2 linked regions of the Cycloclasticus pugetii PS-1 genome follow. The protein of the gene in region 1 interacts with the protein of each later gene in a pairwise test. Links are inferred from orthologs where the notes say so. Each region holds a gene or a part of one and is shown on either strand. Other genes may lie near its edges. The genes, in order: CYCPU_RS0107260 and CYCPU_RS0111045.

Region 1 (12,926 bases):
GTATCGCCTAATTGACGCAAACCATGTGAATTGGGAAAGGTTGCCAACGCTACCTGACCTAACTCTGTGGATTGACCATTGGTGAACGTTGCAGAAACAATACCTGCCTCATCAACACTGATGCCGCTTAGACGACCAGATGCAAATCCATCTTGACTCAGTGAGTTAACAGCAAAATCGCCGCCATATTGGGTAGTATCCGAGTAATCAAAGTTTAACGCTAAGTTTGCAGCCCCATTACTCATTGGCAATGCATCAAAGGCAACATTGCCACTACTGGGCGTTGCCGCCTCAGCAATACTTTGAAATGAACCGAGGCTATCAAAGGTCATCGTCAAAAAGTCATCGGCTCCCGCATTTAATGTTAATGGGTTACCATCTACATACGTATGCACTTGCCATTCATTACTACTGGGGTCACTTGCAACGTAATACATCGTGGCAGGAAAATCATTGCCTAATGAGTCAAAAACCGTTGTTGATGTTGAATGGTTGTAACTATCCGCATCTGTTGCACTAAATTCTGTTGGATCAATCGGGAAAGTCGTATACGTTGATGGAACAGTTTGTTGAGAATCCAGGTTTAATGTAGGTTCAACACTGGTTGTTGCCGACGGTGCAGAGTCACCCGTACTTAACTGTAATGAGGCTAGGTTCCCAGTATTAAATGTACCATTACCATTTGATGGGAATGTTTGTAACTGTCGTCCAGAACTATCAACAACAAAGCCATCTTTATCGGTTGAATAAGCACCCGCCCGAGTATAAACATTAGTTCCATTATCACTTAGAACAAAAAACCCATCACCGTTGATCGCTAGATCTAAACTACTGGAGGTAAATTCAACATTACCTTGGCCAAACTGCTGCGACACACTGGCAACACGAACACCACTACCCGGTGTATTACCAGACACACCTGTAAAAGAGGTAGCAAACACATCTGCAAACTCTGTACGGGACTCTTTAAAACCATTTGTAGAGGCATTGGCAATATTGTTACCAATCACCGATAAATCAGTTGCTGAGGCATCAAGCCCACTTAATGAAGTACGAAATGACATAGTATTCTCCTAAACGTGTTTAAAATATTCTTGAAACATTGCTAAATGGCACACTGCCTAGACCCGACAGGTTCAGTTGCAATGGTTTACCTAGGCCGCCCAAGGTAACGCTGTCAACATCTGCCGAAATTTGTGTATCCAATTCAAAATTTTGACCGTCGATACGCGCTTTAGCATCAACGTTATAAAGCCCCGGAGACGCCACCGTTCCATCTGAACGTTTGCCATCCCATGAGAAAGCAACAGGGCCTGCAGATTGTGTTCCTAGTGGAATGGTCTGCACTATCTGCCCTGCTTGGTCAGTAATATTGATTGAAACGTCTGGTGAACTGGTCGGTAACGTCAGCTCTCCATCAATTGAGCCCCCCGCTGTTAAGACACCTGCCTGTAGCGGAACATTAACCCTTCTTCCCACTAAATTAGCTGCCTGTAGAGCTTGGTCATTTGATACAGATGACGCAAATTCTGAGAAAGAGGTATTCAATCCATCAATGCCAGTGACTGTACTAAATTGTGCTATTTGACCTAAGAAATCACCACTTTCCATTGGCTTCATGGGGTCTTGGTTATTTAGCTGTGTAACCATCAGTTTGAGGAAATCGCCCTGCCCTAGATCACTGTTTGATTTACTGGTATTTGTCGCCGTACTTTGTTGAGCAAGGCCTAAACTTTGTAGCGTATTAAAATCGACTTCTGACATGGTTATTCTCCGTTACTGACCAATTTTTAATGTTTGTTGTAAAAGTTGCTTTGCCGTATTTAGCACTTCAACATTATTTTTGTAGCTTTGACTTGCAGACATCATGTTGGCCATTTCTTCAACCACATTAACGTTTGGCTTAAAAATATATCCGTCTTGATTCGCCATTGGGTGTTGCGGCGCATATTCGCTGCGAAGAGGCGACTGGCTTTCGACCACGCCCAATACGCGAACTTTTTTTGCGGCCGATTGTTGGTTAGCCATTGCTCCGTCTAGCACTTCAGCAAAAATTGGCTGGCGCGCACGATATGTCTCACCGGTACTGCTGCTTACCGTTTCAGCATTCGCCATATTGCTGGCCACCAAATTTAAGCGGGTTGTTTGTGCGCTCATTCCGCTACCTGCCACATCAAAAATATTATATAAAGACATGCTTATTCACCCCTTAGCGCTGAAAGGTAACTGGAAATTTTGCCGTTCACAAAACGCAGAGACGTTTGATAGTCCATTGCATTTTGCGCATACTTTGCTTGCTCAACCTGTGCATCCACCGTGTTACCGTCTAGCGAAGCGCTTAACGGTGTACGATAAGCAAGAGCAACCGTCGCTGGTGTTTTATCAAACCCAATATGCTGATGATGTGTTTGTTTCACATGACCTGCCGCTGTGTTGAGCCTGTTTAAAACTGACTTAAAATCAAAGTCTCTTGCTTTATAGCCTGGCGTATCGGCATTAGCCATATTAGAGGCTAATACTTCAGCGCGTTTAGAGCGATAAATAAGCGCTTGTTCGTGTACACCAAATAATGAGTCAATCGTTGTTGCCATCTGTCACTCCTGTTTCGTTGAAAACAATAAAGCAGAAACCATGCCATTTTTTTAATCTAATTAAATCAATAGGTTATAAAAATAAAAGGGTGGGTAAATAGCGGCAAGAACGGCAAAAAAGCGGCAAAGCGGAAAGCATTGGGGACAAAATTACATACTTTTAATAACGGGGTAAGCTTGTACCAAGCACCCCTTCCTCTGCATTACCTTATATAGAACTATCTAAACGGTTCGTTATTATCATCTCCGATTCCATTTACAAATGTCTTTATTACGGCATATTTAATGCATATATATTTCTAACCTATACATCGTCACGATATTGCACATAACGTTTATGAAATCATTGTTAACACTAATCACTTTATTACTGCTGTTTTCTCCGCTGCTCTTTGCAACAGAGCAACCGTTTGAAGATCATCAAAATATTCTGGACAATGCACATACCTATTTAACCGACAGACTGGCTAAGCAACATTTAGAACACAATATTACCGTTCAAAACATAGACTCACGGCTCAAACTCAAAAAATGTTCTTCAGAGATTGACATAAGCCTCACCCAAGCGCCTGTAAAACCAGGAAAAAATACATTAAAAATTGAATGCATATCGCAGACTCCTTGGCGAATATTTATGACGGCACAGGTTCAACTTTTCAGCCATGCTTTGGTTTTTAACCAGCCGTTCAACAAAGGGCACCTTCTTAAAGAATCTGACATTACATTAAAAAAAATTGAACTGACAGGACATCGATCCGCTTACTTATCAGAGTCTAAACATGCGATAAATCATGTCTTAAAAAGGCGAGTTCGCCGAGGCGATCTTGTCAGTGTCAATATTTTGTCAACCCCAACCCTTATTAAAAAAGGTGACAACATCACAATCATTGCAAAAAACAAAGGCTTCCAAATCAGCATGAAAGGCATTGCATTGATGGCCGGAGGCAAAAATGACAAAATCAAAGTGAAAAACATTAAAACCAAAAAAATCATCCAAGGAATTATTTCTGATTCGCAAACTGTTAGAGTAAGCATATGAGAGCGTCTATTAACCATCAAGTTTCCTTACAAATCGCCGATACAGGTGATGCATAGCCACAGGAATTATTATGTCTATTAATATCAAAAAAACCGGCCATAAATCAGCTCAGAGCCCTGTTAACAAAGCAAATAACACCAAGAAAAACACCAAAAGTAGCGCCAAAAACGCTACTAAAACAGCTGATAGTGATAGTATTGATTTAACTGAAAACGCATCCAAACTCCAACAAATTGAACAGTCTCTTCAAGACATTCCTGTTATTGATACCGGTCGTATAGAGGCCATTAGCCAATCCATTGAAGAGGGTCAGTACAACATCGATAATGAAAAAATAGCTGATCGAATTATTAAAAGTGAAACAGCGCTTCACCTTAAAAAGAAATCATCATGACAAAAAAATCATCGGATCAACTTATTGAACTAATACAACAGCTTGAGCACATCTCAGGTCAATTAAACAGCACCTTAAAAAAAGAACAAGCCGTTTTGAAGCTGAAAGACAGTCAGCAATTATTGGAACTTTCTGACGAAAAAAAAGCCTTAGTTACCCACCTAGAAAACCACACCAAAACCACGCATATTTTTTTAAGAAACATGAATATCAACAAAGGTCTTTACGGTTTTTCAGATGCCCTTTCCAGCTTAGCGCCTGGAGGTATCAAGACATTACTAGAAAAAGCCTGGTCCAACATTCAAGCTTTAGCGGAAGACAATAAAGAACTGAATCAAATAAACGGCTCCATTATTGAGCTTAATCGTCGACACACCCAACGCTCACTGGATGTTTTACGTGGACAAGCGAGCACAACCACTTCTACATACGGGGCAGACGGGCATGCCGCTAACAGTAAAGTATCAAGAAACATCTCCATTGCTTAATTACACGTGAACTTTATATCCAGTCTAAAGTCATTATTGCGCTCAGAAGAAGAGGAACAAACACCCAACCCTAACCCAAATTTTATCGTTCGGCCCTCTCGCATTAAACACATGTTGCAAATTCTAATGGAATCGCATGTACAAGTTTCGCTGGTATTCGATAATCAATTAGAGTGCACCAGTAGATTACTTGACGTATCAACAAACGAATTAATACTCGATCAATTAAATAACCGAACCGCTCATCTTAAAATGCTACCCGGCACGGTTATACAAGTTAACGCCAAGCATCACGCCGTTCCTTTTAATTTTAGCTCAACTATTACCGGCACATTGCACGATGGCAGCTACCTGATGGCGATGCCCGAAAAAATATATCACCCCCAAAAAAGATCCTTCTTCAGAGTACCCATTGAGAATATCGAAAAGTATAAATTTACCGCTGCCATTCAGTTTTCTGAAAACCTTATTTCAGGCTATGTTTACGATGTTAGCTTCGGCGGTATTTGCATTGCGGTTTATTCAAACTCTTATGTGAAAAAAGGCTCTATTCTAACGCCTGCCAGCATGACCCTTAAAGACGGTAGTACTATTCAGTTAGATTTAACCGTTTGCTCTGTAAAAAAGTCTCCGTTAGAAGGCTTTACACGCGTCGGCTGCGAATTCCTTAACTTGGCCAGCCAAGAAAAAAGAGAGATCCATAAATTTATTACAGCATGTGAACGCGAACGCGCAAAAAAATAGTCTCCCTCAAGTTCACAAAGCTATAAAAATAAGCGTTTTGCGCTATCCCTAAAAAGCCCAATAGTGATATTATTTGACGCGAATTAATCAGGGTTCCATTTTTAAAATACATTTGACAATTCTTTAATATGGCCTCGGTAGCTCAGCTGGATAGAGCGCACCCCTCCTAAGGGTGAAGTCGCAGGTTCGAATCCTGCTCGGGGCACCACTATAGTGCTAAATATTAAGCATTAACAAAATGAGTAATTTAAACCCTTATCTTTTCTTAAAACTCGATTACACTTACAAACCCCTACATAAATTTAGACAGACGGAATATTTTAATGAACAATTTAATGCAGTTATTTAAAAGCACTTCCGCCCTAAATGGTGCTAATGCAAACTTTGTTGAAGACCTATATGAGCAATACCTCAATGACCCAGAATCAGTTGATGAGCAATGGCGAGAAAAGTTTCATTCCATACGATCGAATGCTGAAACAGTTGATATCCCCCATTCATCTATTAAAAAACACTTTTCTAACCTCGCCAAGGCTCCCACCGGAGTTCGTGTCATTCAAGGCGGCCTTTCTTCAGAGCAATTAGCCAAACAAGCTGCTGTTTCAAGACTGATGAATTCATATCGAATTAATGGTCATAAACAAGCTAATGTAAACCCACTAACACCACCAAAATCACAACTAATTGCTGAATTAGATATCGCTTTTCATGGGTTAAGTGAGCTTGACCTTAATACGCAGTTTGACACAGGTACCTTACACAACACGCCTGAACAATTAGCACTGAAAGATATTCTGCCAATACTCAAAGAAACCTATTGCAACAGTATTGGTGTTGAATACATGCACATTAGCGACACTGAAATGCGCTCTTGGGTAAGACGCCGTATGGAAGGCCCACGCGCTCGCCTAAACCTTGAGGCCGATCAGAAAAAATGGCTACTAAAGCTACTGACCGCCGCTGAAGGCATTGAAAACCACCTGCACAGAACCTATGTTGGGCAAAAACGTTTCTCACTAGAAGGTGGGGAAAGCTTAATTCCGATGCTTGACGAAATGCTTCAACGACTAGGTGAGCATGGCGTCAAAGAAACCGTTATAGGCATGGCTCACCGTGGCCGGTTGAATGTTCTCGTCAATATTTTCGGTAAAAAGCCATCCATTCTTTTTGAAGAGTTTGAAGGCAAGCGTTCTGCCTCTCCAGCCAAAGACGGCTCTGGCGACGTAAAGTATCACATGGGCTTCTCCTCGGACATTAATACGCCAGGAGGGGAAATGCACCTTGCCTTGGCTTTCAACCCTTCTCATCTAGAAATTATCAACCCAGTTATTGAAGGCTCAGTACGTGCAAGACAAGATCGACGCGGTGAAACAGGCGAAGATGAAGTTGTTGCTATTCAAATACATGGTGATTCGGCTTTTTCTGGTCAAGGCGTGATCATGGAAACGTTGCAAATGTCTCGTACCCGTGCCTATGGCACAGGCGGCACGATTCACATTGTTATCAATAATCAAATCGGCTTTACCACCAGTAACCCTGCTGATACACGATCAACATTGTATGCTACCGATGTGGCTAAAATGCTGGAAACTCCTATTCTGCATGTTAATGCAGATGACCCAGAAGCCGTTTTGTTTGCAGCTCAGCTAGCCGTTGATTTCCGTCATGAGTTTAGACAAGACATTGTTTTAGACATGGTTTGTTATCGCCGACGTGGCCACAATGAAGCGGATGAACCGGCTGTGACTCAACCATTGATGTATAAAACTATTCGTGAGCTACCGACTACGCGTAAAATTTACGCCGATCGTGTTGTTAATGAAGGCTCATTATCTGCCGACGTGCCGAAAAACTTAGAGTCGGAGTATCGTTCTTCTCTAGAAAAAGGTGAAATTGTCTCACGGCCAATTTTAGAACATAAAGTTAACCCGTTTGTTGCCAAATGGAATGCCTTTTTATCAAGCAAGTGGGATGACCCGTGCGACACCACGGTACCTGCCAAAGAGTTTCATGAGATCTCCGACCTCATGCTTACCTTACCGCCGGAATTTTCACTTCAAAACCGAGTGGAAAAAGTACTAGAAAGCAGAAAAAAAATGTCTGTTGGCGCCTTACCTATCGACTGGGGTTATGCTGAAAACATGGCCTATGGAACATTACTAAGTAAAGGTAGAAATATTAGAATGACGGGGCAGGACGTAGGCCGCGGAACATTTTTCCACCGCCATGCCGTTTTGCATAATACGCAAAATGGTGAGACCTATACCTCGCTAAGACATATGTTTCTAGAACAAGGTAGATTCTCTCTCTATGATTCTTTTCTATCTGAAGAAGCGGTTCTAGGTTTCGAGTATGGCTACTCCACAACAGAACCCGATGATCTAGTTATATGGGAAGCACAATTTGGTGATTTCGCCAATGGTGCACAAGTGCTGATGGATCAATTTATAAGCTCAGGTGAAACAAAATGGGGGCGCATCTGTGGTCTTGTTATGTTATTACCTCATGGTTACGAGGGCCAGGGCCCTGAACATTCATCAGCCCGCTTAGAGCGTTACCTACAATTATGCGCCGAACATAATATGCAAGTTTGTGTTCCATCGACACCAGCACAGATCTTTCATTTATTACGCCGCCAAACATTGAGTTACTTCCGTAAACCACTGATTATAATGAGCCCTAAGAGCTTACTGCGACACAAACTAGCAACATCTACCTTAGAAGAGCTCACTGAAGGCAAGTTTCACCCACTGATTCAAGAAGTGGATGATATTGATCCTAATAAAGTCACAAGACTGATCGTCTGCTCTGGAAAAGTCTATTATGATTTACTCGAACAGCGCAGAAGCGATGGCCTTGAAAACGTTGCTATTTTCAGAGCCGAACAGCTTTACCCATTCCCTATCGATGAGCTACATGAGTCTTTTGAGCAATACCCTCAATTAAAACAACTCGTTTGGTGTCAAGAAGAGCCCAAAAATCAAGGTGCCTGGTACCAAATTAGACATCGGTTTTTTGATTTACTCAGCGAGAAGCTAGAACTTAAATATGCAGGTCGGCCTATGTCAGCATCACCAGCCGTTGGTCAATTTAGCCTACATGTTGAACAGCAACAAAAATTAATCCATACAGCACTTTATTAAAAAATAGACTTTAAAAAAAAGGAACAAACATGAGCATTGAAGTCGTAGTACCTAGCCTTCCAGAATCCGTTGCCGATGCCACTTTAGTAACTTGGCATAAACAAGCCGGTGACACCGTTTTAAAAGATGAAAATCTAGTTGACCTCGAAACAGATAAAGTAGTTTTAGAAGTCCCTGCACTGTCAGATGGCGTGTTAGCAGAAATCATTGAGCCAGAAGGTTCTACTGTATTAAGCGGCCAATTGCTGGCTCGCATAGAAGCTGGTAGCGCCAAACCAGAAACCCCAAGCCCAAAAGCAACACCGGCAAAATCAGAACCAGCAACAACGACTTTACCTGCTGAAAAAAATTCAGGTTCAACTGAAGCACTTAGTCCTGCTGTTAGAAAACTCGTTGCTGAGCATGGATTAGACCCCCAACAAATTGCAGCCTCAGGTAAAGGCGGCAGAATCACCAAAACCGATGTGCTAAACCATATCAAGCAACAGTCTAGTAATGGCGTCACAACAGCTTCAGCAACCATGAGCAATTCGGCACCGAGCAAAGCGGCTAAGGCAACACCAATGCCAACCTTACCAACAAGTGAGCGTGCAGAACAACGCGTGCCGATGACACGCCTTCGAGCAAAAATTGCAGAGCGCTTAATTCAAGCTCAGCAAAACACGGCTATGTTAACAACGTTTAACGAAGTAAACATGCAGCCTATTATGGACATTCGCAGTAAATATAAAGATCAATTCTCGAAAGTTCATGATACAAAATTAGGCTTTATGTCATTTTTTGTTAAAGCAGCCGTTGAGTCACTTAAGCTTTTCCCATCAGTCAACGCCTCTGTTGATGAACAAGATATTATTTACCATGGTTATTATGATATCGGCATTGCCGTTTCATCACCTCGCGGCTTAGTAGTGCCGGTACTGAGAGATGCAGACCTGAAAAATTTTGCCGCCATTGAAAGCGGTATTGCTGAATTTGGTATCAAAGCCCGTGATGGAAAATTAGGCATCGATGATCTAACCGGCGGTACATTTACAATCACTAATGGTGGTGTATTTGGATCAATGATGTCGACTCCTATTTTGAACCCACCACAAAGTGCTATTTTGGGTATGCATGCCATTAACCAACGAGTGATGGTAGAAAACGGTGAAATGGTTATACGTCCTATGATGTATCTAGCCTTATCTTATGATCATCGAATTATAGATGGTAAAGAAGCAGTGTCCTTTTTAGTCACTATAAAAGACTTCTTAGAAGACCCCGCAAGATTACTGTTAAACGTTTAATAGGGAGCATCCCATGAGTTTAGATAATAAATTTGACGTTGTTGTCATCGGCGGTGGACCGGGTGGTTATGTCGCCGCAATTCGTTGCGCTCAACTTGGCCTAAAAACAGCCTGCGTTGATGAGTTTACTGATAAAAACAATAAAGCATCCCTTGGTGGCACCTGCCTAAATGTCGGTTGCATACCGTCTAAAGCTCTACTTGAGTCCTCACATCATTATGAACAGTTAAACCACGGCTTAGATGAGCATGGTATCAAAGTAACTGGGCTGAAGATTGACGTGCCCACAATGATCAAAAACAAAGACGATATCGTAAGTCGTCTTACCGGTGGCATCAGTGGTCTCTTTAAGGCTAATAAAGTCACCAGCTTTCATGGTCGCGGAAAATTACTGGCTGGGAAGCAAGTCGAAATCACTAGCAACACTGATGATGTTTCTGTTATTTCAGCAGACAGCATTATCTTAGCAACCGGCTCACGCCCTATCGATATCCCCTCTGCCCCTGTCGACAACATAAATATTGTCGACTCCACTGGCGCACTGAATTTTGATAAAACACCTAAAAAATTAGGCGTAATTGGGGCCGGTGTCATTGGCCTGGAATTAGGCAGCGTATGGAACCGCTTAGGGTCGGATGTTGTGTTACTTGAAGCCCAAGATGAGTTTTTACCGGCAGTAGATACAAAAATAGCAGCAGAAGCCAAACGGCAATTTAAGAAACAAGGACTTGATATCAAAATGGGTGCTCGCGTTACCAAGGCGACCACAAAAGCTAAAAAAGTAACTGTCAATTATGAAGATGCTTCAGGCGAACATACCATAGAACTGGACAAATTGATCGTATCGGTTGGTCGCAGGCCCAACACAGATAATTTATTTGCTCCAGAGTCTCCAATTGAACTTGATGAACGCGGTTTTATTGAAGTTGATGAGATCTGGCAAACAAGTCAACCTTGTGTTTATGCGATTGGTGATTTGATTCGTGGGCCGATGCTTGCTCATAAAGCTTCTGAAGAAGGCGTTGCCGTCGCTGAAGTCATTTACGGTGAAGAACCTGAAATAAACTACGATGTTATTCCAAATGTTATCTACACTGGTCCTGAAATTGCGTGGGTTGGGCAAACCGAACAACACCTTAAATCTGCAGGTATAAAAGTAAAAATAGGCACGTTCCCTTTTGCAGCGAGTGGTCGTGCTCAAGCCCTAGGCGATACCACGGGTATGGTCAAAATCATCTCTGATGAAGAAACAGATCAAATTCTAGGTGTGCACATTATCGGCGCACAAGCTTCTGAGCTTATCGCTGAAGCAGTATTGGCGCTAGAGTACTCTGCTAGCACTGAAGATCTCGCATTAACCATTCATGCCCATCCAACACTTTCTGAGGCTCTGCATGAAGCTGCCCTCGCTGTTGATAAGAGAGCATTGCATATCCCTAACCGTTAAGTTGTAATAGTTAAGGTTGTTTATAGAAGTACGTCAATACCATCACCAAGACGATGTTGACGTACTTCAACACCTTCCCCCAGCACCAATCAAATAGCACATTATTTAATTATTGCCCATTGGCTAGGCTCATTAAGAATATGATTTTTCAGAGCATAAGTTTTTCTCTTCTCCCAAAATTAAGGCTTTACAAACAGGGACAATTATACTAATTTTATTAACTTAATATAATAATTTAAGTTAATCTACTAACTTATTGATTATTAGGTATTTAAAAATCCAATGGAGAACCGGATGAGTTTAACCCTAACACAAGCAGTCCCGCAAAATGAAATCGCCACATGCGAGCTTCTCCTCGATTATTTAGAAAAAATTGGTGTTGAATATGTTTTCGGCATTCCAGGTGGTGCTATCGAACCACTCTACAATGCCTTAGCTAAAAGTGAGAAACGTGGCGGCATAAAAGCTATCACCGCTAGACATGAAACAGGGGCTGTTTTTATGGCCGACGCCTATGCAAGAAATACCGGGAAACTAGGTGTCTGCTGCTCCACTACCGGCCCAGGTGCAACAAATATGATCACCGGTGTTGCTTCCTCATTTGAAAATAACACCCCGTTACTTGTTATCACTCCTCAAGCATCTCAGGATAAAGTAGGTAAAAAGGCTCTCCAAGAATCTGGAGATACAGGGGTTAATATCCCTGGAATGTTTCAGTTTTTTACCAAATACAATAGTTATGTAACGCATGTGGGGCAATTTGAGCATAAACTTGTATCTGCTATCATGTCTGCTTTTAGTATGCCAGGAGGCCCAACACACCTGAACATTCCAACTGATGTATTAAAAAGCCATATCCCACCTAAACAACATCCAGTCAATATAAATAATTTATTAAGCCGCCCCTACTTAAAAGACGAAAAAGCTATACAAGCTCTTATAAGTGAACTTCGTCATTCAAAAAAGACTATTTTCGTAATCGGTGCAGGCGCTAAAGGTTGTAGCCGATTAATAACCGATTGCATTAATGATTTAGGTATTGAATTTGTTGCTACACCTGATGGTAAAAGTTTTATTAATCCTTACCACCCATCCTATAAAGGTGTTATTGGTTTTGCCGGACATAAGAGTGCGAGTAAAGCACTTCAATCCGATGCCGTTGACTCTATTGTCCTTATTGGTTCTTCTTTAGGTGAGTTTAACAGTAATGCATGGGACCAATTATCTTTATTGAACAACAAATTAATACATATTGATAATAACGAAGATAACCTAACAAGATCTTCTATGGCGAAGCTCCAAGTAGGCGGTCACATTCCAACTATCTTAGAAGCCATTTTAGAAAATAATAGAACGCAAATTAAAAATAAAGAAAAAATCTCAACCAAGTCCGTTATAGATAAAACTCAATTATTCGCTGATATATGTATAGATAATCAAAAAAAACTCCATTTTGAGCTTGATGACTCTACAAAAACCAAAGATCGGTCTAGCCCATTAAAACCACAGTTTTTAATGGCGCAGCTAACTCAACTTTTCCCACCTAATACCCGTTACTTAGCTGATAATGGCAATAATATGGCTTGGGCAGTTCATTATTTAAACCCCTATGACAGGCGCTTTAGTGGCCGCCGATCTTCACAAAGAGACCAAAAAGATAGACGAGCATTTAGCGCCGGGTTATTACAAATTAACACTGAGTTTTGTTCAATGGGTTGGTCAGTTGGAAGCGCCATCGGTACTGCACTAGCGCACCCAAATGATCCCGTTCTTTGTATTGTTGGTGACGGCAGC
Region 2 (3,733 bases), 780 kb from region 1 along the record:
CAGCATAATAGGGTTCAACAACCTTTCTGGCGCTACATACAATAAATCTAAAGCGCCATTTAATAATTGCGCCTCCACTTCTCGCGCCTCAGCGACATCGAGTGTTGAGTTTAAATAGGCTGCTTTAATACCCAGTTGATTAAGCGCATCCACCTGATCCTGCATCAGCGCAATCAATGGCGATACAATAATCGCAGTGCCATCACGCAATAAGGCTGGAATTTGGTAGCACAGCGACTTACCGCCGCCAGTGGGCATCAGCACAAAGGCATCGCGCCCTTGCTCTAACTCATGAATAATCTCACCTTGTGGCTCACGAAAAGCGTCGTAACCAAACGTTGACTGTAAAATAGATTGCGCGCGATTCATCAATTCAAGGGCTAATAAAAAATATAATTATCGCATAAACAAGCCTATCCGCAGCTAAACGAATCGGCTCACATTCAATGACATTATCAATACCAGAAGCAAATTAGGCGGTGCTTACTTGTCGTTTAAGCAGCGCTCTCAGGCTTTAGGTATAATGCCATCTTTCCCATCTGTACGACCCAAAACATGTTGAAGTTAAGCAACGTATCGCTCCGCCGAGGAACTAAAGTATTATTCGAGAATGTTTCCTTTACCGTGCACGCAGGTCAGCGCGTTGGCATTAGCGGTGCCAATGGCTGTGGTAAGTCCAGTTTATTTGCGATGGTGTTAGATAGTCTCCAGCCCGATAGCGGTGATTTTTCTATTCAATCGGGTTTTGTGATTGCCCACGTTGCCCAAGAGTTGACCGCCACTGAGCAAGCGGCTATTGAATTTGTGATCGATGGCGATAAAGAACTCCGCGATATTCAGCAAAAAATAGCCCAAGCAGAAGAACAACACGACGGCCACCGTGCCGCCGAGCTGTATGCTGAACTAGAAACCATTCAAGGCTACACCGCCAACTCGCGGGCAGCTATTTTAATGAATGGACTGGGCTTTAAAGCCACCGATTTAAACAACCCTGTTACCAGCTTTTCGGGTGGCTGGCGCGTACGTTTAAACCTTGCAAAGGCGCTCATGTGCCGCTCCGATCTGCTATTGTTGGACGAGCCAACCAATCACTTAGACTTAGATGCCGTTATTTGGCTACAAGAGTGGTTACAAAGTTATGCTGGAACCCTGTTACTTATTTCGCACGATAGGGACTTTTTAGACGCCGTTGTCGGCAATATTCTACATATTGAGCAACAAAGTGCGATGCTTTATAGCGGCAATTATTCTCAATTTGAACGCGCTAGGGCTGAACGCTTGGCGCAGCAACAATCTAATTTTGAACGACAACAAAAAGAACGCGCACATATTCAAAGTTATGTTGATCGGTTTAAAGCGAAAGCTACCAAAGCCAAACAAGCACAAAGTCGCTTAAAAGCACTGGAGCGGATGGAATTGATTTCTGCCGCACACATTGACTCTCCTTTTCACTTTGCGTTTTTCAAGCCTGAACGAGTCTCAAACCCACTGATCAAAGTTGAAAAGACAACACTGGCCTACAGCGACAATGTCATTTTAAATAATGTGTCTCTGTCTATAAAACCCGGTGATCGCCTTGCATTATTAGGCCCAAACGGCGCCGGTAAATCGACATTAATTAAGCTTCTCGCAGAAGAAAACAAGCCAACAAGCGGCAGCATTGAATGTGCCGAAAGCCTTAAAGTTGGTTATTTCGCACAGCACCAGTTAGAGCAATTAGATCCTAATGCATCACCCTTATTGCATTTGCAGCGATTAGATAAAAAAACCACCGAACGTGATTTAAGAAACTTTCTTGGTGGTTTCGGCTTTCATGCTGACAAAACTCTAGAAGCCATCGCGCCCTTTTCTGGAGGCGAAAAAGCAAGGCTAGCTCTCGCACTTCTGGTTTATCAAAAGCCTAATTTATTATTGCTTGATGAACCGACCAACCATTTAGATATAGAAATGCGCCATGCCTTAAGTGCCTCCTTACAAGAGTTTAGTGGCGCAATGATTATTGTTTCCCATGATCGACACTTGCTGCGCACCATCACTGATCAGTTTTTACTCGTCTCTGGCGGCAAAATAACACCCTTTGATGGCGACCTAGGTGACTACGCCGACTGGGTAAAAAATCAAGCCAAAGAAAATGACAGCGCCCCCTCTAGCGACAAAAACGTTAATGCTCGTAAAGAACAAAAACAGCAGCAAGCGAATAACAGGCAACAGCAAAAACCACTACGCGACGCCCTAAGAAAAGCAGAAAAACAACTCGATAAATTGCAGGAGAAACAACAACAGCTTGAAGCCAAACTGGCTGATAGCGATTTATACCATCAAGATAAGAAGCAACAATTAGCCGACATTATTAATGAAAAGAGCAGCATTGATGAACAACTAGCCAAAACCGAAGAGGCTTGGCTGACGGCACAAGAAGCGCTCGAAGAGCTTATATAATCAGTTAAAGAGCCTAGCCCAGTTTGTGGCCGAAAAAACAGTTAACTAACCATAATAAGCCTCAATTTTATATTGGGCACGCTTGATTAACGCTTACAAATGCGTAACATCAGCACCTATTACGTGAATGGACAACATTGGAATGAGCGAAAAAACTAACAAAGACCCTCTACACGGCCTTACACTTGAGGCGATTGTTACTAGCCTTGTTGAACATTATGGCTGGGAGAGTTTAGGCCAGCAAATAAACATTCGTTGTTTCATCAGTGATCCATCTGTTAAATCTAGCCTTAAGTTTCTTCGCAAAACACCTTGGGCTAGGAAAAAAGTGGAGACGCTTTACCTTGCAACACAAAATAGCGTTTGGAAAAAATAATTCCTATTAGATACTGCAAATAGCCGCCCATTCCAGCCTAATTGAAAGGTAGGCACCGCTGACACTATTCAAGTTTAAAAAAGGCTAAATTGACCCCTAAGAAAAAAGTTGAATTCCTGATTATTGGCCAAGGGCTAGCCGGTAGCTTGTTGGGCTGGCGACTTATTCAACAAGGCCACTCTGTTTTACTCCTTGACCCTTGCCTTACGCACACCGCATCGCGCACCGCGGCTGGCTTAATTAACCCGGTAACGGGCAAAAGGTTAGTTAAAACTGACCATGTCGAACAATACCTTACAGCAGCAAAAGAACTTTATGCAGAACTGGCTAATTTCTTTGGTCTCACCTTTCTGCATGAAAGGAAACAGGTTCGCCTATTCCAATCAGAGGCTGAGCTAAACCAGTGGAACAAGCGAAAAAATCAGGCTGAGTATGCACCTTTCTTGGCTGAACGTTTCAATGCAAAAGATAAAAAATACCTAAAAGAAACATCCTTGGGTGGTTTCAAGCAACAGCAATGTGCTTACCTTGATACTGTTGCTTTACTCGATCATTTGCGTGATTTTTTCCTGCATCAAGGCTGCTTCATCAAGGCACAAATTGACTTGAGTGAACTTAACATCAGTTCATCATCAGTTGAATGGCATGACCACACTGCCGATAAAATAATTTTTTGTGATGGCTATCACTTACAATATAACCCATGGTTTTCATGGCTTCCTTTGCAGCCTGTACAAGGTGATATTTTAACCCTGAAAACAGATCAGCCTTTGCCAAATGAAATTGTGCAGTTTGGCAAATGGTTACTGCCCCTTGCTAACGGGCAACTCAAATTGGGGGCCAGTTGGCAATGGCAACCACTGGATGAGAAACCTAACGAAAAAGCTGCTCTTGAGTTACTCGATGCCTGTTACCCGT

What was found.
Region 2: the proteins of CYCPU_RS0107260 (region 1) and CYCPU_RS0111045 interact in binary tests that used the Escherichia coli proteins (3 or more experiments, as listed by UniProt). The link is inferred for Cycloclasticus pugetii PS-1 from one-to-one orthologs.

What each region holds. Positions count from the first base shown.
Region 1 is NZ_ARVU01000001.1:1,480,180-1,493,105, forward strand. What follows is about bases 5,227-8,599. They hold CYCPU_RS0107260 (2-oxoglutarate dehydrogenase E1 component), read left to right. Parts: upstream 5,227-5,579; coding sequence 5,580-8,399; downstream 8,400-8,599. Other genes in these bases: CYCPU_RS0107250 (flagellar brake protein), read left to right, coding at 5,227-5,256; odhB (2-oxoglutarate dehydrogenase complex dihydrolipoyllysine-residue succinyltransferase), read left to right, coding at 8,429-8,599. In the rest of the region: flagellar hook protein FlgE, read right to left, coding at 1-1,064; CYCPU_RS0107220 (flagellar hook assembly protein FlgD), read right to left, coding at 1,084-1,764; flagellar basal body rod protein FlgC, read right to left, coding at 1,777-2,196; flagellar basal body rod protein FlgB, read right to left, coding at 2,199-2,591; flagellar basal body P-ring formation chaperone FlgA, read left to right, coding at 2,929-3,630; flagellar biosynthesis anti-sigma factor FlgM, read left to right, coding at 3,701-4,024; CYCPU_RS0107245 (flagellar protein FlgN), read left to right, coding at 4,021-4,512; more of CYCPU_RS0107250, read left to right, coding at 4,519-5,226; more of odhB, read left to right, coding at 8,600-9,685; lpdA (dihydrolipoyl dehydrogenase), read left to right, coding at 9,699-11,132; CYCPU_RS0107275 (thiamine pyrophosphate-binding protein), read left to right, coding at 11,427-12,926. UniProt on the Escherichia coli protein: E1 component of the 2-oxoglutarate dehydrogenase (OGDH) complex which catalyzes the decarboxylation of 2-oxoglutarate, the first step in the conversion of 2-oxoglutarate to succinyl-CoA and CO(2).
Region 2 is NZ_ARVU01000001.1:2,267,375-2,271,107, forward strand. What follows is about bases 1-2,997. They hold CYCPU_RS0111045 (ATP-binding cassette domain-containing protein), read left to right. Parts: upstream 1-555; coding sequence 556-2,439; downstream 2,440-2,997. Other genes in these bases: recQ (DNA helicase RecQ), read right to left, coding at 1-369; CYCPU_RS0111050 (VF530 family protein), read left to right, coding at 2,582-2,815; CYCPU_RS0111055 (NAD(P)/FAD-dependent oxidoreductase), read left to right, coding at 2,905-2,997. Also shown: more of CYCPU_RS0111055, read left to right, coding at 2,998-3,733. UniProt on the Escherichia coli protein: Genetic data indicate it may be involved in ribosome assembly or function.